4 regions of the Massilia sp. BGA-UO-ETr-WB1 genome follow, and region 1 is predicted to be linked to each of the others. Evidence: predicted binding sites of a transcription regulator. Region 1 holds the regulator's gene; each other region holds the start of a gene.
What was found. The regulator sigma-54, encoded in region 1, starts transcription at its own class of promoters, with help from an activator protein. The targets are predictions, from matches to a motif close to TGGCANGNAANCTGCTTT.
Positions count from the first base shown of each region.

Region 2: prpB (methylisocitrate lyase) is a predicted target of sigma-54. The motif match lies at 1,835-1,852, and genes of this name have one in related genera.
Region 3: adh (aldehyde dehydrogenase) is a predicted target of sigma-54. The motif match lies at 3,047-3,064, and genes of this name have one in related genera.
Region 4: pqqA (pyrroloquinoline quinone precursor peptide PqqA) is a predicted target of sigma-54. The motif match lies at 1,919-1,936, and genes of this name have one in related genera.

Region 1 covers NZ_JCAQOT010000024.1:838,636-843,881, forward strand. The annotation lists gene AC56DV_RS16955 (KdsC family phosphatase) at 1-486, shown strand, start outside; gene lptC (LPS export ABC transporter periplasmic protein LptC) at 566-1,123, shown strand; gene lptA (lipopolysaccharide transport periplasmic protein LptA) at 1,136-1,708, shown strand; gene lptB (LPS export ABC transporter ATP-binding protein) at 1,711-2,499, shown strand; gene AC56DV_RS16975 (RNA polymerase factor sigma-54) at 2,515-4,005, shown strand; gene hpf (ribosome hibernation-promoting factor, HPF/YfiA family) at 4,075-4,431, shown strand; gene AC56DV_RS16985 (enoyl-CoA hydratase/isomerase family protein) at 4,524-5,246, shown strand, end outside.
Region 2 covers NZ_JCAQOT010000026.1:34,651-39,896, forward strand. The annotation lists gene prpC (bifunctional 2-methylcitrate synthase/citrate synthase) at 1-883, opposite strand, end outside; gene prpB (methylisocitrate lyase) at 912-1,802, opposite strand; gene prpR (propionate catabolism operon regulatory protein PrpR) at 1,963-3,630, shown strand; gene AC56DV_RS22580 (S41 family peptidase) at 3,632-5,246, opposite strand, start outside.
Region 3 covers NZ_JCAQOT010000022.1:10,695-15,940, reverse strand. The annotation lists gene AC56DV_RS08420 (TonB-dependent receptor family protein) at 1-1,798, opposite strand, end outside; gene AC56DV_RS08415 (beta-propeller fold lactonase family protein) at 1,972-2,952, shown strand; gene adh (aldehyde dehydrogenase) at 3,108-4,628, shown strand; gene AC56DV_RS08405 (DUF779 domain-containing protein) at 4,638-5,006, shown strand; gene AC56DV_RS08400 (PQQ-dependent methanol/ethanol family dehydrogenase) at 5,035-5,246, shown strand, end outside.
Region 4 covers NZ_JCAQOT010000026.1:897,336-902,581, forward strand. The annotation lists gene pqqD (pyrroloquinoline quinone biosynthesis peptide chaperone PqqD) at 1-77, opposite strand, end outside; gene pqqC (pyrroloquinoline-quinone synthase PqqC) at 109-801, opposite strand; gene pqqB (pyrroloquinoline quinone biosynthesis protein PqqB) at 798-1,718, opposite strand; gene pqqA (pyrroloquinoline quinone precursor peptide PqqA) at 1,776-1,907, opposite strand; gene AC56DV_RS26430 (OmpA family protein) at 2,084-3,073, shown strand; gene AC56DV_RS26435 (YaiI/YqxD family protein) at 3,074-3,556, opposite strand; gene AC56DV_RS26440 (DUF4214 domain-containing protein) at 3,568-4,938, opposite strand; gene AC56DV_RS26445 (glutaminyl-peptide cyclotransferase) at 5,136-5,246, opposite strand, start outside.

The DNA of each region.
Region 1 (5,246 bases):
ATGATTTTCGACGTGGACGGCGTGCTCACCGACGGCAGCCTGCATTACGGCCCGGACGGCGAAGTGATGAAGACCTTCAACGTGCAGGACGGCCTGGGCATCAAGCTGCTGCAGGAAGCGGGCATCCTGACGGCCATCATCAGCGCGCGCCGTTCGCCGCAGGTGACGGCCCGCGCGCGCGACCTGGGCATCGAGTTCGTGCACCAGGGCGGACACGACAAGCTGACCCCGTTCAACGACCTGCTGGCCAAGACCGGCCTGGCCGCCGAGCAGGTGTGCTTCATCGGCGACGACGTGGTGGACCTGGTGATCCTGAAACGCGTCGGCTTCGCGGTGGGCGTGCCGAACGGCCGCGCCGACGTGCTGAGCCGCGTGCACCACGTGACCGAGGCCGGCGGCGGACGCGGCGCGGTGCGCGAGGTGTGCGAATTCGTGCTGCGCGCCACCGGCAATTACGATAAGGTCATGGCCCAGTTCCTGGTGTGAGCAGACGGGTCCGAGAAGATAAGATAGTGAGACATGCGTAAATATGCGTAAACGAACCGCACACCGCTGGCGCTTGAGCATGACCCTGGTCATCGCGGTCTTTGTCGCCTTCGGCACGTTCTGGCTGCTGCAGCTGCTGAACCGGGGCGAAGAGGACATGCTGGCCGACAAGCGCCTGAACGAGCCCGATTACATCATCGACCAGTTCAGCGTGGTGCGCATGACCAAGGAAGGCAAGCCGAGCTACATCGTGGCCGGCGACAAGCTGGTGCACCGCCCGATCGACGACTCGTCCGAGATCGACAAGCCGCTGGTGCGCAATTTGAGCAGCACCCATCCGCCGATGGACATCACGGCGGAGCGCGCCCGCGTGGACGAGAACAACACGCGCGTGAAGTTGCAGGGCAATGTGAAGATAGACCGCGCGGCGCAGGGCAAGAGCCAGGCGATGCGGATGACGACGCAGGCGCTCACCGTCTACCCGGACGAGGACCGCATGGAAACCGACCAGCCGGTGCAGATCGTGCAGGGCGGCGCCACCGCCACCGGCTCCGGCATGAAGGCGAACAACGCCACGCGCCAGGTTGAACTGCAGGGGCGCGGGCGGATCGTGTATCCGCCGGCGCAAACCAAATAAGTGAATGGACAGATGATGAAAAAACTCCTGATTTCGGCCCTGCTGCTGTGCGCGGCCGGGCTGGTGCAGGCCGAGAAGGCCGACTCCACCAAGCCCACGCTGATCGACTACGACAACGCCGACGTCGACGACGTCAAGCAGGTCAGCACCTTCACCGGCAACGTGGTGCTCACGCGCGGCACGCTGCTGATGAAGGCGGCCAAGGCGGTGGTCACCAAGGACCCGGAAGGCTACCAGTACGTGACGCTGACCAGCACCGGCGGCAAGCCGACCACCTTCCGCCAGAAGCGCGACGGCGAAGGCGACCAGTGGATGGAAGGCGAGGCCGAGCGCATTGAATACGACGGCAAGAACGAGCTGGTCAAGCTGTTCGTGCACGCCAAGGTGCGCCGCCTGGAAGGCAGCAAGCCGAGCGACGAAGTGTCCGGCGAGTTCATTTCCTACGACAGCCGGCGCGAGCAGTTCAGCGTGCGCAACACCGCCAGCGGCGAGGGCAAGCCCGGCGGCGGCCGCGGCACCATGGTGATCCAGCCGTCCACGCCCAAGCCTGCAGCACCGGCGCAGCCACCGGCGGCGGGGAAATAACGATGGCCGACGCAACCCCAAGCACCGCAGGCAACCCAGCCGCGCCAGGCTGCACCAGCACCCTGGTGGTGCGCGGCCTGCAGAAAACCTACGGCAAACGCCAGGTGGTGCATGACGTGTCGCTGCAGGTCGAATGCGGCGAAGTGGTGGGCCTGCTGGGCCCCAACGGCGCCGGCAAGACCACCTCCTTCTACATGATCGTCGGCCTGGTGCCGTCGGACGCGGGCAGCATCGACATCGCCGGCGTGGACGTGTCGAGCATGCCGATCCACCAGCGCGCCACCCTGGGCCTGTCCTACCTGCCGCAGGAGGCGTCGGTGTTCCGCAAGCTGACGGTGGAGGACAACATCCGCGCCGTGCTGGAGATCCAGCGCGTCAACGGCAAGGCCTTGAAGAAGGCCGAGATCGACGAGCGCCTGGACCGCCTGCTGGCCGACCTGCAGATCGAGAAGCTGCGCGAGAACCAGGCGCTGTCGCTGTCGGGCGGCGAGCGCCGCCGGGTGGAGATCGCACGCGCGCTGGCCACCAATCCGCGCTTCGTGCTGCTGGACGAGCCGTTCGCCGGCGTCGATCCGATCGCCGTGATCGAGATCCAGCGCATCGTGCGCTTCCTCAAGGAGCGCGGCATCGGCGTGCTGATCACCGACCACAACGTGCGCGAGACGCTGGGCATCTGCGACCGCGCCTACATCATCAACCAGGGCAGCGTGCTGGCGTCCGGCCGCCCGGACGACATCATCGCCGACGAATCGGTGCGGCGCGTCTACCTCGGCGAACACTTCCGCATGTAATTCGTGAATTAGCCCATGAAACAGTCACTGCAACTCCGCACCTCTCAGCACCTGGCGCTGACGCCGCAACTGCAGCAGTCGATCCGATTGCTGCAGCTGTCCACGCTGGAGCTGCACCAGGAACTGGAACAGCTGCTGGGCGAGAACCCCTTGCTCGAGCGGCTGGACGACCCGCTGGACCGCTCGTTGCGCCTGCTGGGCGACGGCGCCATCAACCAGACCCAGCCTAACGGCGCGGACGCGTCGCCGGCCGAAGTGGGCGCGCCGGCGCAGGACAGCGCGCCGGCCGGCGAGGGCGATCCCTTCGAGGGCGCGGGCGGCGACGGCGACAGCGCCAGCGGCGCCGAGGCCGACACCGACTGGAGCGACGCCGGCCGCAGCAAGGCGCCGGACGACGAGGACTCGCGCCCGCAGCTCGAAGCGAGCCACTGCACCCTGCGCGAGCACCTGATGGAGCAGATGCGCGTGACCGTGCAGCAGCCGCGCGACCGCGTGCTGATGGAACTGATCATCGACGCGCTGGACGAGAACGGCTACCTGGAAGAGCCGCTGGAAGAGATCCACGCGCGCCTGCCGGAAGAGGCGGACGTGGAGCTGGAAGAGCTGCGGACGGCGCTCACGCTGCTGCAAAGTTTCGACCCCATCGGCGTGGGCGCGCGCAGCGCCTCCGAGTGCCTGGCGCTGCAGATCAAGCGCATGCCCGGCGTGCCTTTGGTGACGCGCCGCATGGCCATCTGCATCGTGGAAAAGCACCTGGCCTGGTTCGCGCAGCGCGAATTCAACAAGCTGAAAAAAGCCCTCGACTGCGACGATGAAGACCTGCGCGAAGCGCAGGCGGTGATCCGCCAGTGCAATCCGCATCCGGGCGCCGAGTTCGCCTCCGACGTGTCCGACTACGTGGTGCCGGACGTGATCGTGAAGAAGGCGCGCAACGGCTGGCAGGTCACCTTGAACAACGACGTGATGCCGCGCCTGCGCGTGAACGCGCTGTACGCCAACATGCTCAAGCAAGGCAAGGGCGAGTCGGCGATGGGCGCGCAGCTGCAGGAAGCCAAGTGGCTGATCAAGAATATGCGCCAGCGTTTCGACACCATCCTGCGCGTGGCGCAAGCGATAGTAGAAAGACAAAAGAACTTTTTCAGCCATGGCGCGGTCGCCATGAGACCCCTTGTGTTGCGTGAAATTGCTGATACACTGGGACTACACGAGAGCACTATTTCTCGCGTAACAACTCAGAAATACATGCTGACTCCGCATGGGATGTTTGAGTTGAAATATTTCTTTGGCAGTCACGTCGCCACCGAAGCAGGAGGAGAAGCATCCTCGACGGCGATACGGGCGCTGATTGTGCAATTGACAGGAGCTGAAGACCCGAAAAATCCTTTATCCGACAGTAAGATTGCGGACATGCTGGGTGAACAGGGCATGGTAATTGCGCGACGGACTGTTGCCAAATATCGCGAAGCCCTGAAAATCCCTCCGGTAAGTCTGCGTAAAGCTTTGTAGTTTTACTTGGGTTCCCCTGCGCTCCAATAACATTCGACAGCGTATGAGCCCTTATCTTTAGGAGTGTGTATGAATCTCACCATCAGTGGACATCATCTCGAAGTGACCCCCGCCATCCGTGAATACGTGCAGAACAAGCTGGAACGGGTCAAGCGCCATTTCGATCAAGTTATTGATATTGCTGTCATCCTGACTGTAGATAACCTCACCGAGAAAGACAAAAGGCAAAAGGCCGAAATCAATCTGCGCATGTCCGGCAAGACCGTGTACGTGGAAAGCCTGTCGCAAGACCTGTATGCTGCCATCGATACGCTGATCGACAAACTGGACCGCCAAGTCATGAAGTACAAAGCCAAAGTGCAGGAGCATGGCCACGACGCCATCAAGCATCTGCCGGACACGTACGAACCTGCCCCGACCGCGTAAAGGTCAGCGGCACTCCCAACAAAGGGCGCATCTGGCGCCCTTTTTTGCGCCCGCGCTAAAATGGTGCTCTAACAATTCCAGAGACATCCAGCATGAGCGAGCACGTCCTTACCCAGGTTGCCAACGGCACCGGCTTCATCACCCTCGACCGCCCCAAGGCGCTCAATTCCCTTTCCCTGGCCATGGTGCGCAGCCTGACGGCCGCGCTGCTGGCCTGGCGCGACGACAGTGCCGTGGCCGCCGTGGTGATACGCAGCAGCAGCGAGAAAGCCCTGTGCGCCGGCGGCGACATCCGCTTCTTCCACCAGGTGGGCAACGCCACGCCGCAGGGCGGCAGCGCGCTGCTGGAGGACTTCTTCACCGAGGAGTACGCGCTCAACCACCTGATCCACTATTACCCTAAACCGTATATCGCATTAATGGACGGCGTGGTGATGGGCGGCGGCATGGGCATCGCGCAGGGCGGCCCCGGCTGCGGCGTGCGCATCGTCACGGACCGCACGAAAATGGCCATGCCGGAAGTGAACATCGGCTTGTTCCCGGACGTGGGCGGCAGCCATTTCCTGTCGCACGCGCCGGGCAGCCTGGGGCGCTACCTGGGCCTGACCGGGCTGACCGTGGGCGCGGCGGATGCGCTCTACGTGGGCCTGGCGGACCATTACGTGCCGGCCGATGCGTGGGACGCGCTGCGCGGCCTGCTGGAGGCGGCGCCGGGCGCCGGGCTGCGCGACGCCATCGCAGCCTTCGCCGCGCCGTTCCAGGCCGGCAAAGGCGTGCTGGAGGCCGAGCGCGCCGCGATTGAGCGCCACTTCGCG
Region 2 (5,246 bases), on a different contig from region 1:
TCGAACCGGCTTCTTCGGACAGCTTGCGCGCCACGTCCTTGATGACCACATTGCGCGGATCGGAGATGGTGTAGACAGGATGGCCGAAGCCGATCACCACTTCCTTGTTTTCCACGCGCTTGCGGATGTCCGCTTCGGCTTCGTCGGCGTTCTCGTAGCGCTTCTGGATCTCGAACGCGAATTCGTTGGCGCCGCCGTGTTTCGGGCCGCGCAGCGCGCCGATGGCGCCGGTGATGGCCGAGTGGATGTCGGAGCCGGTGCCGGAGATGACGCGGCTGGCGAAGGTGGATGCGTTGAACTCGTGTTCCGCGTACAGGATCAGCGACACGTGCATGGCTTTCACCCACGATTCGCGCGGCTTCTCGCCGTGCAGCAGGTGCAGGAAGTGGCCGCCGATGGAGTCGTCGTCGGTTTCCACTTCGATGCGCTTGCCGTTATGGCTGTAGTGGTACCAGTACAGCAGCATGGAGCCGAAGGACGCCATCAGGCGGTCGGCGATGTCGCGCGCGCCGGGCACGTTGTGGTCGTCCTTTTCCGGCAGCACGCAGCCCAGCACGGAGCAGCCGGTGCGCATCACGTCCATCGGGTGGGCCGACGCGGGCAGCGCTTCCAGCGCCGATTTGACCGCCTGCGGCAGGCCGCGCAGCGATTTCAGCTTGGCCTTATAGCCGCGCAGTTCGGATTCGGTGGGCAGCTTGCCGTGCACCAGCAGGAAGGCGATTTCTTCGAACTCGCTGGTGGTGGCCACGTCCAGGATGTCGTAGCCGCGGTAGTGCAGGTCGTTGCCGGTTTTGCCGACCGAGCACAGGGCGGTGTTGCCGGCGGTGACGCCGGACAGGGCGACGGATTTTTTAGGCTTGAAGGTTGGGGCTTGTTCGGTCATTTGGGGTCTCCAGGTATCTCAGATATCGTTAGCTATTTTTTTTCGCCGCGAACAGTGCGTCCAGCTTCTGTTCGAAATCGTGATAATTGATGCGCTCATACAGCTCCTGGCGGGTCTGCATGGTGTCCAGCACGCCCTGCTGGGTGCCGTCGCGGCGGATCGCGCCGTAGACGTTTTCGGCGGCCTTGTTCATGGCGCGGAAGGCGGACAGCGGGTACAGCACCAGGCCCACGTCGGCCGTGCGCAGCTCATCCACGGTGAACAGCGGGGTGGAGCCGAATTCGGTGATGTTGGCCAGGACGGGCACACCCACCGCCTTGGCGAACTGCTTGTACATGTCCAGCGAGATCATCGCTTCCGGGAAGATCATGTCGGCGCCGGCTTCCACGCAGGCCACGGCGCGCTCGATGGAGGCGTCCAGTCCTTCGACTGCCAGCGCATCGGTGCGGGCCATGATGACGAAGTTCTCGTCGGTGCGGGCGTCCACGGCGGCCTTGATGCGGTCCACCATCTCGGCCTTCGAGACGATTTCCTTGCCCGGGCGGTGGCCGCAGCGCTTGGCGCCCACCTGGTCTTCGATGTGCATGGCGGCGGCGCCGAACTTGATCATGGACTTGACGGTGCGCGCCACGTTGAAGGCGGAGGCGCCGAAGCCGGTGTCCACGTCCACCAGCAGCGGCAGGTCGCACACGTCGGTGATGCGGCGCACGTCGGTCAGCACGTCGTCCAGGTTGGAAATGCCGAGGTCGGGCAGGCCCAGCGAACCGGCAGCGACGCCGCCGCCGGACAGGTAGATGGCCTTGAAGCCGGCGCGCTTCGCCAGCAGGGCGTGGTTGGCGTTGATGGCGCCGACGACCTGCAGCGGGGACTCTTCCTGGACGGCTTTGCGGAACGCGGCGCCTGCGGAGTATTGGCTCATGTGATGCCCTTTCAAGTTAGGTTGCAGCCACTACAGCAAATGCCGTGCCAGCAGATGAAACACCGCAAAATCAAGCACTTGCCGCTATGGCGCGTGCCCGGACATGTTTCACGATGAAACAACATGAAACATCGAAACGCGCATGCAATATAATTGAAACATGCGCCCCGCCTCCCCCCTGCCCTTCGACGCCGCCGATAAACCCGTGATCTGGACGGTGGCCGTGTCGCGCCTGTCCGAGCTGTTCCGCGACATCACCTTGGAATACGACGAGCTGGCCACCATCGAACCGATCAACCTCGGCTTCGACGAAGCGGCGCGCCACATCCGCGAGCGCATGGCCACCGAGCGCTGCGACGCGGTGATCGCGGCCGGGTCCAACGCGGCCTATCTGAAAGGCAGGCTGTCGGTGCCGGTGGTGATCGCCAAGGCCAGCGGTTTCGACGTGATGCAGGCGCTGGCGCGGGCGCGGCGGGTGTCCGAGCGCATCGGCGTCATCACCTACCAGGACAAGATGACCGAGCTGGCCGAGTTCACCGCCACCTTCGGCTTCGACGTGGCGCAGCGCACCTACGCCACCGAGGAGGACGCGCGGGCCCAGATCAACGACCTGAAAGCGTCCGGCGTGCGCGCCATCGTCGGCGCGGGCCTGATCGCGGACCTGGCCGAGGAAGCCGGGCTGACGGCGGTGTTCATGTACTCGGCCGCCTCGATCCGGCGCGCCTTCGACGACGCGCTGGAAATGGCGCGCCTGACCCAGCTGGAATCGAACCGCGCGCGCAGCCGCGTGGGCGTGGTGGCGGACACGCTGCGCGCGCGCCATGGCCTGAACGACCTGCGCGGCGAATCGGCCGCCATGGAGAAAACCCGGCAGGCCGTGGTGCTGTACGCGAAGTCCCCCGCCACGGTGCTGATCCAGGGCGAAACCGGCTGCGGCAAGGAGCTGGTGGCGCAAGCCATCCACCGCGAGGCGCCGCGCGCGCTGGGGGCGAACCAGCCCTTCGTGGCGGTGAATTGCGGCGCCATCGCCGAGTCGCTGCTGGAGTCCGAGCTGTTCGGGCACGAGGAAGGCGCGTTCACCGGCGCGCGGCGCGGCGGGCACGCGGGACTGTTCGAGGCGGCCAACCGGGGCACGCTGTTCCTGGACGAAATCGGCGAGATGCCGCTGGCGCTGCAAACGCGCTTGCTGCGGGTGCTGGAGGAGCGCGAAGTGGTGCGGGTGGGCGGCACGCGTCCGATCGCCATTAACGTGCGCATCATCAGCGCCACCCACTGCGACCTGGAGCAGCGCGTGCGCGAAGGCCGCTTCCGCGCCGACCTGTTCTACCGGCTGGCGGTGCTGCGCCTGGCGCTGCCGCCGCTGCGCGAGCGCGCCGACGATATCGTGCCGCTGGCCGAGTGGTCGCTCAAGAACGCGCTGGCGGCGCTGGGCGCGCGGCCGCATCCCAACCTGCACGCCGAACTGGGCGCCTGCGCCCCGCTGCTGCTGCGCTACGGCTGGCCGGGCAATGTGCGCGAACTGCGCAACCTGACCGAGCGGCTGGCGCTGTTCCTGGCCGCCGAGCCGCTGCAGGCGCTCACGCCCGGCTTCGTGCTGGGCGTCGCGCCCGAGCTGCAGGGCAGCGCCGGCATGGCAGCGGCCGGCGCCGCGGGCGCGGCGGCAACCGCCACCGGCGCGGCCCTGCCGGCCGCCGGCGGCGCAGGCGGCCAGGAAAGCGCCGGCGCCGTGCTGGCCCGCTTCGGCGGCCGCCGCGACGCAGCCGCCGACTACCTCGGCATCAGCCGCACCACGCTGTGGCGCCGCCTGCGCGCCGAGCAGGACACCTAGACTACTTGCTCTTGTCCGGGAAGGCTGGACGCGCAGGCCGCACCGGCGGATTCTTCACCAGTTCGGCCTTGATCACCTCGATCGCCTTCTCCAGCTGCGGATCGCGGCCCGCGATCACCAGCGCCGGGGTCTGCTCGACCTCGATGTCCGGCGCCACGCCTTCGTTCTCCACGCCCCAGCCGCCGTCGCGGGTCCAGAACGCCAGGTTGGGCGCCGTGATGAAGCCGCCGTCCATCAGCACCGGGAAGCCGAGGATGCCCACCAGCCCGCCCCAGGTGCGCTTGCCGATCAGCGGTCCCATCTGGTTCTTGCGGAACATCCACGGCAGCAGGTCGCCGCCCGAGCCGGCCGTCTCGTCGATCAGCATGGCGCGCGGGCCCTGGATGGAGGCCGACGGCGTCTTCATGTCGGCGCCGTAGCGCATGGTCCACCACGCGATCTCCTTCTTCTGCAGGATCTCGATGTAGTAGTCCGCCACGCTGCCGCCGCCGTTGAAGCGCTCGTCGATGATGACGGCGTCCTTGTCGGCCTGCGGGAAGAAGTAGCGCTTGAAGTAGGTGTGGCCCAGGCCCGCCGTATTCGGCACGTAGACATAGGCCACGCGGCCGTTGGTGGCGGCGTGCACCTTGCGGATGTTCCCTTCCACCCAGTCGCGGTTGCGCAGCGCGTCCTCGTTCGCCACCGGCACCACGGTGATGGTGCGCGACTTGCTGCCGTCCGGATTCGGGCCGACCGTGATGTCGATGGCCTTGTTGGCGGTGTTCTCGAATGCGCTGTACAGATTGGTCGGCGGCAGCAGCGGGCGGCTTTCCACCGCCAGCAGGTACTCGCCGGCCTTGACGTTCAGGCCCGGCTCGGTGAGCGGCGCGCGCAGCGTGGGGTTCCAGTTCAGGCCGCCGTACACCTTCTTGAAGCGGTAACGGCCGTTGGCGATCTCGTAGTCCGCGCCCAGCAGGCCGCCCGGCACGGCGCGGCTTTCGACGAAGTTGTCGCCGCCGCCGCCGCGATGGTGGCCCACCGCCAGTTCGCTGCACATCCACTGGATCAGCCGGTTCAGGTCCGCGCGGCTGGACAGTTCGGGCAGGAAGGCGGCGTACTTGGCGCGCATCCTGTTCCAGTCGACGCCGTGCATGCCGGGGTCGTAGAAGAAGTCGCGGTTGATGCGCCAGGCTTCGTTGAAGATCTGCACCCACTCGGCGCGCGGCTCGGCTTTCACTTCAATGTTGTCGACCTTGATGCGGCCTTCGCCGGCCGGCAGCATCTTGCCGGTGGCCGAGCCCATCACCCAGTTTTCCTTATGCTTGTAGAGCAGCTTCTTGCCGTCCGCCGAGATGTCGTAGCCGTCCACTTCGGCCACCAGGGTTTCAGTCTTGCGGTCCTTCAGGTCGAAGCGCTGCACGGCTTTCTTGCCGTCCGCCTCGCGCATGAAGAAGATCTGCCCGGCGGCGCCGGCTTCCAGGTCGGAGATCTGCGCGGCGGGCACCGGCAGGTCGATGATGCGGGTCTCGATGCCGTCGAAATCGATGGAAATCGGCGCCACCACGGCCAGCGCCACCTTCGGATCGTCGCGCCCGGTCTTGGGATCGACCTTGGGCGGTTCGGCCGCTTCGGCTTCG
Region 3 (5,246 bases), on a different contig from region 1:
GGCGGCTGCCTTTCAGCACGTTGCCGAAGGCCTGGTCGTATGTGGCGCGCAACGCCGTCAGCGCCGCGCGCGCGCTGAAGCCATGGCCCAGCGCCGTTTCGGCGGACACTTCGGCGCCGCGCCGCAGCGTTTTGCTGGCATTGCGGTAGCTGGTGCGGCCACCGCTGGACGCATCCACCACCAGCTCGTCGTCGGTTCGCACCTGGAACAGCGCCGCGTCGATGCGGGTGCCGCTGCCCAGCATGGTTTTCACGCCGGCTTCAGCGTGCGTGCTGCGGGCAGGCTGCAGCTTGAAATTGAAGCCGCCGCCGGTACCGGAATAGAACAGCTCATTCAGCGTGGGCGTTTCGAAGCCGCGCGCGGCGCTGGCGTACACGTTCAGCGCCGGCGATACTTTGTACAGCAGGCCGGCCACCGGCGTGGTGCGGCTGTAGCGCAAGCCGCCGCTGTCGTTGCCGTTGGACAGATAGCGGTCGCTCACGTCCACCTTGAAGCGGCTGTGCCGCAGGCCCGCGTTCAGCACCCAAGGCCCCTGTGCCCATTCGGCTTGCAGGTAGGGATCGGTGCTGCTCACCTTGTCCGTTTCGTCGCGCCGCAGCCTGCCTTTCACGCCAAGTTCGGTCCCGCTGAAGTTCTCGTAGCCCTTGCGGTCGTCCTTCGAGCGGCCGTATTCGATGCCGACCGTGGACGTCAGCTTGCCGCCCGCCAGCGCCCGCACGTCCACCCAGCTGACGTCGGCGCCGCTGAAATCGCGGTCGAAATCGACCACGCCGCCGGAATGGCTGGCCGGGGCCTGGAATGCGCGCGAGAAGGCCTGGTACTGGATCACCTGGCGGTTGCCGCCATGGACGGTGACGCGCAGCTTGCTGTCGCCGGCGCCGATCCTCTGCTCCCACGCCGCGCCGATCTGCTTGTGGTCGATGCTCTTGCGGGTGTTGTAGCGTTCCGCGAAGGTGCGCTTGGGCGTTGCCGTGTCGGTGGCGTCGGTTTCGCCGGCGCGCTGGTCGCGCCGCCATGTGGCCCAGGTGACGCCGAGCGGGTCTTGCGTGTCCTTCTGGCGCAGCCCGCTGGCGGTGATGGTCAGTTTGCCGCCGGCGCCCGGCGCCAGCGTCAGCTTGGCGTAGGCCTGGTCGCGCCGCGCCGCGCTGTGGTCGCGGTAGCCGTCGGTGTCGAAGCGGGAGGCGTCCAGCACGTAGCCGATGCCGCCCGACTTGCCTTGCGCGTTCAGGTCCAGTTTGCGGGCGCCGTCGCTGCCGGCGGACAGGGTGGTTTCCACGCTGGGGGCGCCGTCGCCGTCGCGCGTGAACAGCTGCACCACGCCGCCGGCGTGGTTGCCGTACACCGCAGAGAACGGGCCGCGCAGCACTTCAATGCGCTCGGCCATGTCGAGGTTGAAGGTGGCGGCCTGGCCCTGGCCGTCCGGCATGCTGGCCGGGATGCCGTCGGCGATCAGCTTCACGCCGCGCACGCCGAAGGCGGAGCGGGCGCCGAAGCCGCGCGACGATATTTGCAAGTCCTGCGCGTAGTTCTGGCGGTTCTGTGCCACCAGGCCTGGCACGGAGGCCAGGGCTTCGGACGCGTTCACGCGCATCTGGCTGTCGCGGATGCGCTCCGCGCCGACCACGTCGACGGCGGCCGGGAAGTCGAAACTGCTGTGTTCCACGCGGCTGCCGCTGACGATGACGACGGCTGCATCGGCCGCACCGGCTGCATCGGCCGCGTGGACGGTGGGCGTGAGCGGCAGGGCGCCAGCGCTGAACAGGGCTGCGACAGCCCTCAAACGAAATCGGTGCTGCATGGTCAATCTCCTTGGTTGAGTTCCTCGCCTGCCTGGCGGGGGCCGGCAAGTCTGCTTCAACCCGTAAGCAATATACCTGCCATGGCTGCTCCGCGCCGCGCGCGTGGCATGGCGCTTGCATCGTCTGCTGCACGCGCGCGCATCCCGCAGGCGCGATCCTTCAAGAGGCAGTCATGAAAACCCCGTATTGTCTACGCGCCGCGCGCGTGTTTGCAACCGTTTCTGCAATCCTCCCCTGCTTGCTGGCGCAATCTGCCCAAGCTGCCAATGCGGCGCCGCTGGCCTATGTGCCCAACGAGAAGTCCGGCACGGTCAGCGTAGTCGATACCGCCACCGATACGGTGCTGCGCAGCCTGGCGGCCGGCAAGCGGCCGCGCGGCATTGCGGCGGTTCCCGGCGGCACGCGGCTGTTCGTGACGGACGCCGGCAGCAACACGCTGCTGATGCTCGACAGCGCCGGCGGCGCCACGCCAACCCCGCTGGCGCTGGGCAAATCGCCGGAAGGCGTGAGCGTGTCGCCGGATGGCCGCTACGCCGCCGTCGCGGTGGAAGAGGGCAACAGCGTCACGCTGGTGGACGCCCGCAGCGGCGAGCGCCTGGCCGACATCCCGGTCCAGGGCCGCAACCCCGAGCATGCCGTGTTCAGCCCGGACGGCCGCTGGCTCTACGTCAGCGCCGAGGAAGCCGAGCAGGTGGACGTGATCGACGTGGCGCAGCGGCGCCAGGCCGGCACGGTGGCGGTCGGCCTGCGTCCGCGCGGCATCGGTTTTTCGCCGGACGGCCGCCGCGCCTATATCGCCTGCGAACTGGTGAACACGGTGTACGTGGTGGACACCGCCACCCGCAGCACGCTGGCGAAAATCCCGGCCGGGCGCAACGCCAACGGCATTGCCGTGCACCCCAGCGGCAAGCAGGTCTACGTCTCCAACGGCACCGACGGCAGCGTGATGCTGATCGATGCCGTCAGCAACACCGTCAGCGCCACGGTGGCGGTCGGCAAGCGGCCGTGGAATATGGCCATCACGCCGGACGGCGCCAAGCTGTACGTGGCCAACGGCCGCTCCAACAGCGTTTCCGTGATCGACACCGCCAGCGCGCGCAAGGTGGCCGACATCGCCGTGGGCGAGCTGCCCTGGGGCGTGGCGATTCCCTGAGCGCGGTCACACCTGAAACAGCCGCCGTGGCACACCTGTTCAACTTTGGCACACCTTGCAACAGCGCAGGCGCCGTTTTCGCCGTGCAGGCAGCTGGCACGGTGTTTGCGAAATAGAGGATGCAAGTCCAACCCACATTGAAGAAAGAGGATGACATGAATCTCGCGGATATCAACAAACTGGGCGTCGCCAACCCTTTCAAGCAACGCTATGACAACTACATCGGCGGCAAGTTCGTGGCGCCGGTAAAAGGCGAGTACTTCGCCAACCTGACCCCGATCACCGGGCTGCCGTTCTGCGAGATCGCGCGCTCGACGGCGGAGGACGTGGAGATCGCGCTGGACGCGGCGCACGCCGCCAAGGAAGCCTGGGGCAAGACCTCGCAGGCTGAGCGCGCCAACATCCTGAACCGCATCGCCGACCGCATGGAGCAGAACCTGCAGCTGATCGCCACCGCCGAGACCATCGACAACGGCAAGCCGATCCGCGAAACCATGGCGGCCGACATTCCGCTGGCGATCGACCACTTCCGCTATTTCGCCGGCTGCATCCGCGCCCAGGAGGGCTCGGTGGCGCAGATCGACGACACCACCTACGCCTACCACTTCCACGAGCCGCTGGGCGTGGTGGGCCAGATCATTCCGTGGAACTTCCCCATCCTGATGGCGGTATGGAAGCTGGCGCCGGCGCTGGCGGCGGGTAACTGCGTGGTGCTGAAACCGGCCGAGCAGACCCCGGCCTCCATCATGGTGCTGGCGGAGCTGATCGGCGACCTGCTGCCGCCCGGCGTGCTGAACATCGTCAACGGCTTCGGCCTGGAAGCGGGCAAGCCGCTGGCCTCGAACAAGCGCATCGCCAAGATCGCCTTCACCGGCGAAACCGGCACCGGCCGCCTGATCATGCAGTACGCCGCGCAGAATTTGATCCCGGTCACGCTGGAGCTGGGCGGCAAGTCGCCCAACATCTTCTTCGAAGACGTGATGGCGGCCGACGACGACTACTTCGATAAATGCCTGGAGGGCTTCGCCATGTTCGCGCTGAACCAGGGCGAGGTGTGCACCTGCCCGTCGCGCGTGCTGATCCAGGAGTCGATCTACGAAGCCTTCATCGAGCGCGCCCTGAAGCGCGTGGCCGCCATCAAGCAGGGCAACCCGCTCGATTCGGCCACCATGATCGGCGCCCAGGCATCGCAGGAGCAGATGGAAAAGATCCTGTCCTATATGGATATCGGCAAGCAGGAAGGCGCCCAGCTGCTGGCCGGCGGCGCGCGCAATGTGCAGAGCGGCGAGCTGGAAGGCGGCTACTACGTCACGCCCACCGTGTTCAAGGGCGACAACACCATGCGCATCTTCCAGGAAGAGATCTTCGGGCCGATGGTGTCGGTCACGACCTTCAAGGACGAGGCGGACGCGCTGCGCATCGCCAACGACACGCTGTACGGCCTGGGCGCAGGCGTATGGACCCGCGACGGCGCGCGCGCCTTCCGCATCGGGCGCGGCATCCAGGCCGGCCGCGTGTGGACCAACTGCTACCACCTGTATCCGGCGCACGCTGCCTTCGGCGGCTACAAGCAGTCCGGCATTGGCCGCGAAAACCACAAGATGATGCTGGACCACTATCAGCAGACCAAGAATCTGCTGGTGAGCTACAGCCCTAAAGCGCTGGGCTTCTTCTGAGAGACCGACATGAAAGCAGCCGTAGCCCGCGTTATCGCGACTGGCCCCGCACTGGAGATGATCGCCGAACTGCGCCACCGGCACGGGCCGATCATGTTCTTCCAGTCCGGCGGCTGCTGCGACGGCAGCACGCCGATGTGCTACCAGGCCGGCGAGTTCAATCTGAGCGACACCGACGTCTACCTGGGCAACCTGAATGGGGCGCCTTTCTACATGGGGCTGGAGCAGTTCGGCTACTGGGAGCACACGCAACTGATTATCGACGTGGTGCCGGGCAACGGCGGCATGTTCTCGCTCGATAACGGCACCGGGCGGCGCTTTCTCACCCGCTCGCGGGTGTTCACCGACGAGGAATGCAGGGAACTTGGTCTTTTATAAAAACATGGGAAGTCAAGAGGAGAACAAAATGCAAAAAACATTCGTAGGATTGCTGCTGGCGTCGGGCAGCGTGGGCCTGGCATGGGCGGCGGGCGGCGCTGCCGTTACCACCAGTATGCTGGACGGAGCATCGAAAAATACCGCGGCTGTGCTGTCCTTCGGCATGGGCTCGGAGGGCCAGCGCTATTCGCCGCTGACGCAGATCAACACCGCCAACGTCGGCAGGCTGACGCCGGCCTG
Region 4 (5,246 bases), on a different contig from region 1:
ACGTGGGCGTGCTGCGCCTCTTCCCATTGGAGCCGGAACAGGCGTGACAGCTTCGGGTGGTCGATCATCGTTTCCATGCTTGCCTCACTTGGTTGCTCACTTGATTCACTAGCCGTAGGCGCGGTCGATCGCGTCCATCATCGACCACAGCACATCCAGCTTGAACTGCAATATCTCCAGCGCCCGCTCCTGCTGCTGACGCGTGACGAAGTGCGCCAGCGTCACCTGCAAGCCGTGCTCCACGTCGCGCTCGGCCAGCGGGATGCGGCTGCGGAAGTAATGCAAGCCGTCCGGCTCTATCCACGGGTAGTTCTTCGGCCAGCTGGCCAGCCGGTCCTGGTGGATCCGGGGCGCGAACATCTCGGTGAGCGAGGAGCACACGCCCTCCTGCCACGACGCCTGGCGCGCGAAGTTGACGTAGGCATCCACCGCGAATCGCACGCCGGGCAGCACGTGCTGCAGCGACCACAGTTCGGCGCGCGGAATGCCGACCGCCCCGCCCAGCCGCGACCAGGCTTCGATGCCGCCCTCGTTGCCGTCCCAGCCGTCGTGGTCGAGTATGCGCAGCAGCCAGCGCCGGCGCGTTTCGCGCTCCGGGCAGTTGGCCAGGATGGCCGCGTCCTTTTGCGGTATGCGGATCTGGTAATAAAAACGGTTGGCCACCCAGCCGCGTATCTGCTCCGGCGTCAAGCCGCCTTCCTGCATCCGCACGTTGAAAGGATGGTGGATGTGATAGTGCTTTTCCTTGGCCAGCAGCTGCGCCTGGAAAGTAGCCTGGTCCCAGCGGGGCGCCGTGTTCATAGCAATATCTCCATGCCGTCGTATGCCAGCTCGATGCCGTGCCGGCGCAGCGTGGCGTGCTGCGGCGAGTCTTCATCGAGAATGGGATTGGTGTTGTTGATATGGATAAGGACTTTGCGGCTGGCCGGCAGCTGGTCCAGCACCTCCATCATGCCGCCGGGGCCGGATTGCGGCAGGTGCCCCATGGCGGCGGCGGGCTTGCTGGAGAAGCCCTGGACTATCATTTCGTCCTCGCTCCAGAAGGTGCCGTCCACCAGCAGGCAGTCGGCTTCGCGCATGGCGGCCGCCGTCAGCGGCGCCACGGCGGCCAGGCCGGGCGCATAGAACAGTTTTTTGCCGCTGACCAGGTCATGCGCCAGCAGGCCGATGTTGTCGCCCGCTTCGGGCTGGTCGCGGTGCGGGGAGTAAGGCGGCGCCTTGCTGTCGAGCGGCACCGCCGTGAAGCGGATGCCCTCCAGCTGCGGCACCGTGAAGCTGCAGCAGTCGCCGCCGGCCACCGCCAGCTCGCGCCAGTCCACGCCGCAGTAATGCGCCAGCACGCTGGCCAGCGGGAAGCCGCCCCGCAGGTCCTGCCACACGGGAGCGCTGCAATACAGCGGTATCGCCTGGCCTTCACGCAGCATCATCAGGCCGGTGACGTGGTCGACCTGCGCGTCCATCAGCAGCACGGCGGCGATGCCGCTGCCGCGCACGGCGCGGGCCGGCTGCAAGGCGGGCGTGGCGCGGATCTGCGCCAGGATGTCGGGCGATGCGTTGACCAGCAGCCAGTCGCTGCCGTTGGCCGAAATCGCGATCGAGGATTGGGTGCGGGCGCGGCTGCGGACCGTGCCGCGCCGCAAGCCGCCGCAGTTGCGGCAATTGCAGTTCCACTGCGGATAGCCGCCGCCCGCCGCGGAGCCAAGTACGATGATTTTCATGGTGTGCCCGATCGAAACTGCGGCGGCCGGCCGAGGGGGCGGCGGCCGCCGCAATCCTTAGCGATTGAAAACGTACAGCGTGATTTCGAAACCGAAGCGGAAATCGATGAACTCAGGTTTGCTCCATTGCATGACAGTCTCCTCGTTGATATGGGTGGATTGAAGGCCCGGCGCAGCGCCCCGGGACATTCACCGCTATCTACGCAACTTCCGTGCCGTGCAGTTTCTTGCCCGGCGCCGGGCGTGCGCTCCGACTTGCAACGGAAGGTTGTGACACAGGTGCGGCAAAATGGAACAGCTCAGGCGTGCGCGGCGGGCGGCGCAAACCGCATATATTTCCATGTTGTTATTGAAAAGGAAATGCAATGCATCCCTTCCGCCTCCATGCGCTGCTCGCGCTCGCTGTTTGCATGCCCATGCTGGCCGGCGCCGCCGGCGGCAGCTACAAGGAAAAGCCCGGCGCCAAGGACTATCCGCTCCTGAGCCGCTTCCAGGGCTCCATCCTGGCCAATGCCGGCAGCATCAATTTCGAACAGTCCGTGGTGCCGCTGGGCGACGGCAAGACCATGACGCTGGAAGGCAAGTTCCATAACTACTACTACGTGGCGCCGCCGAACGTCAGCGACCTGGAAGTGTTCCGCAGCTACCAGGCAGCGCTGGAGCGCAGCCGCTTCAAAATCCTCTACGCCTGCGACGTGCCGGAGCAGTGCGCCAGGCAGAACCTGGGCGCCTATGCCGCCGCCTGGTCCGAGAAACCGCAATCCTTCGTGGGAGGCTATTCAGCCATCACGCGGCTGGGTACGAACGGCAACTATCCGCCGCGCTACCTGGTGGCGCAACTGGCGCGGCCGGAAGGCAATGTGACGGCCATCCTCACGGTGCAGCCGCCTTCCAGCACGCAGAAGGACAGCGGCGTTGGCAGCCCCTACTTCCTGCAATTCATTGAATCCGGCGCCATGAAGGCCGGCAGTGTGACGGTGAACGCGGACGACATGGGCAAGGGCCTGGCCGCCGAGGGCAAGATCGCTCTGTACGGCGTGTACTTCGACACCGGCAAGGCCGAGCTGAAACCGGAGTCCAAGACCCAGCTGGACGAAATGGCCAAGCTGCTGACGCAGAACAAGCAGCTGAAAGTGGCCATCGTCGGCCACACGGACAACCAGGGCAGCCTGGAGGCCAACGGCGCGCTGTCGCAAAAGCGCGCCGAAGCGGTGACGGCGGCGCTGGCCGGCACTTACAAGATCGACGCCAGGCGCCTGCTGGCGCGCGGCGTTGCCAGCCTGGCGCCGGTGGCGTCCAACGGCAGCGAAGCCGGGCGCGCCAGGAACCGGCGCGTGGAACTGGTGGAACAGTAACTACGCCGGGCTGGGGCCGGCGGCGCGCAGGGCGGCCGCCTTCACCTTGGCCAGGTGGCGGTCCAGCGTGTTGGCGAAACTCTGGCGGTCGGCCTGGCTGAACGGCGCCGGGCCGCCGGTATCGACGCCGCCGCTGCGCAGCTCTTCCATGAAGGCGCGCATGGTCAGCATCTGGGCGATGTTGTCATTGGTATAGAATTCGCCGCGCGGGTTGAGCGCCAGGCCGCCCTTTTTAAGCACGTCCGACGCCAGCGGGATGTCGGCGGTGATGACCAGGTCGCCCGGCGCCAGCAGGCGCACGATTTCCTGGTCCGCCACGTCGGCGCCGGCAGGCACCTGCACCGAGCGGACAAAGCGCGACGGCGGCACCCGCATCAGCTGGTTCGCCACCAGGGTGACATTCATCTGCGTGCGCTCGGCCACGCGGTACAGGATCTCCTTGATCACCGCCGGACAAGCGTCCGCATCCACCCAAATTTGCATCTACTGCTTTCTTAATAAGGTATATAGGCCATGCCGTTTTCTATGGCGCCGATGACCTGCGCCATGTTTTCCGCGCTCTCGCTGAAACCGACCAGCAGTTCTGCGCGCGTGGCGCCCTGGTCCAGTTTAGTCATCCAGTGCGCCAGACCGGCCTGCTCCGGGTCCCGGTGCAGCACGTTATGATACAGCTCCGTGACGAATTGCTGGTCCTGCAAGGCGGTGCCGTACAGCCGTCCATATTCGACGCTGTCCAGGAAGCGGCCGGCGACGTCAAGCAGGGTCCACCCCTTGTCCAGATTGGAGATCCAGAAACCCAGGCCCGGCAGGTCCGGCTGGCGGTCGAATGCCGCCTGGTAGAGACGGTAGGCCTGGCCGCCGTGGCCGTCCACGTCCAGCGCAATATTCTGGTCCGTGAACGCCAGGCGCTCCACGTTGACCAGGGTGTCGTTGATGTCCTGCCCGTCGGTGGCCACGAAGCCGCCGAGGGACTTGCGCACCGTGAATCCGGTGCTGGCCGCAGCGTAACTCACTTCATCGATGCCGGCGCTGCCGGTGACTAAGGCGGGGCCGGGAGCCGGCGCGCCCTGCGGCTCGCCGCTGCGCACCTCGAACTGCGTGTTGATCCCCATGGCCTGCAGTTGCGCGGCGGTGTATTCCGCCGAGTTGCCGCTTTGATCGGTGACCACCGCGCCCAGCAGGTTGTACATGCCCGCCTCGGTCGCAGCCCCCAGTGAGCCGGTGTAGGAGGCGGCGTTCAGCGTGCCGTCGAAGAAAGTGTCGCTGCCGCCCACAAAACCGCCTATCGATACCGCGGAGCCGGTGAACGTGTCGAGATAGAAGTCGCGGTCGAAGAACAGGTCCACGCCCGCCACACCGCTGCCGCCGGCAGCGTCCTGCACGTGCGCGGTGAAGCTGAGCTCTTTGGCGCCGCTGCCCAGGTCCACCACGCCCGGCAGCACCAGCCCGGTCAGCACCGGCGCCGTGGTGTCCGCCACGCCGCCGGTGACGGTGACGGAGGTGCCGAAGCCCATCGCGGCGAGGTCGCTTTCAAAATAGTGGCGCACATTGCCCGCCATATCGAACACGGCGACCTCGTACACGCGGTAGACGCCGGGCGGCGTGGCGGTACTGATCGGGAACACGCGGCTGGCCGAACCGTCGCTCAAGGGGGCGGCACTGCCCGGCAAGCCGATGGTGATGGCCTGGCTGGGACCGAGCGGCGACAGCGGGGCCTGCTGCATCCAGACTTGCGCCCAGCCGGGGCCGGAGCCGCCGACTTCATCGCGCGCGTCCACCCGCAGCGCCAGGTTGCGCGGGCCCAGGCTCAGGTCCAGCGTGGAGGATATGGAAAAGCTGACGAGGCGAGGTACGGTAATGTCCATGTGGAAGTGTCCGATCGAACTGAAGAGGGAGCGGCCGCCGGCATTTTAAAAAGTGCCGCAAGGCAATATTCACCAGCCTAACCGGGTGCACCGCAACATTCAATGACGCTTCGCCACGACTAAAAGTCACTGTCGCAGCGCATCCACACGCGGAATCGCGCAGAGTTGGCGAGGTGCTATCGCCTGTTGCAACTTGTTTACTTGCGCTTCAGTTCAATTTCAAACAGCTTTGGCCATAGCTTTCCGGTTACAAACAGGCGGCGCTTGGCGCTGTCGTAGGCGATGCCGTTGAGCACATTGTCGCTGCC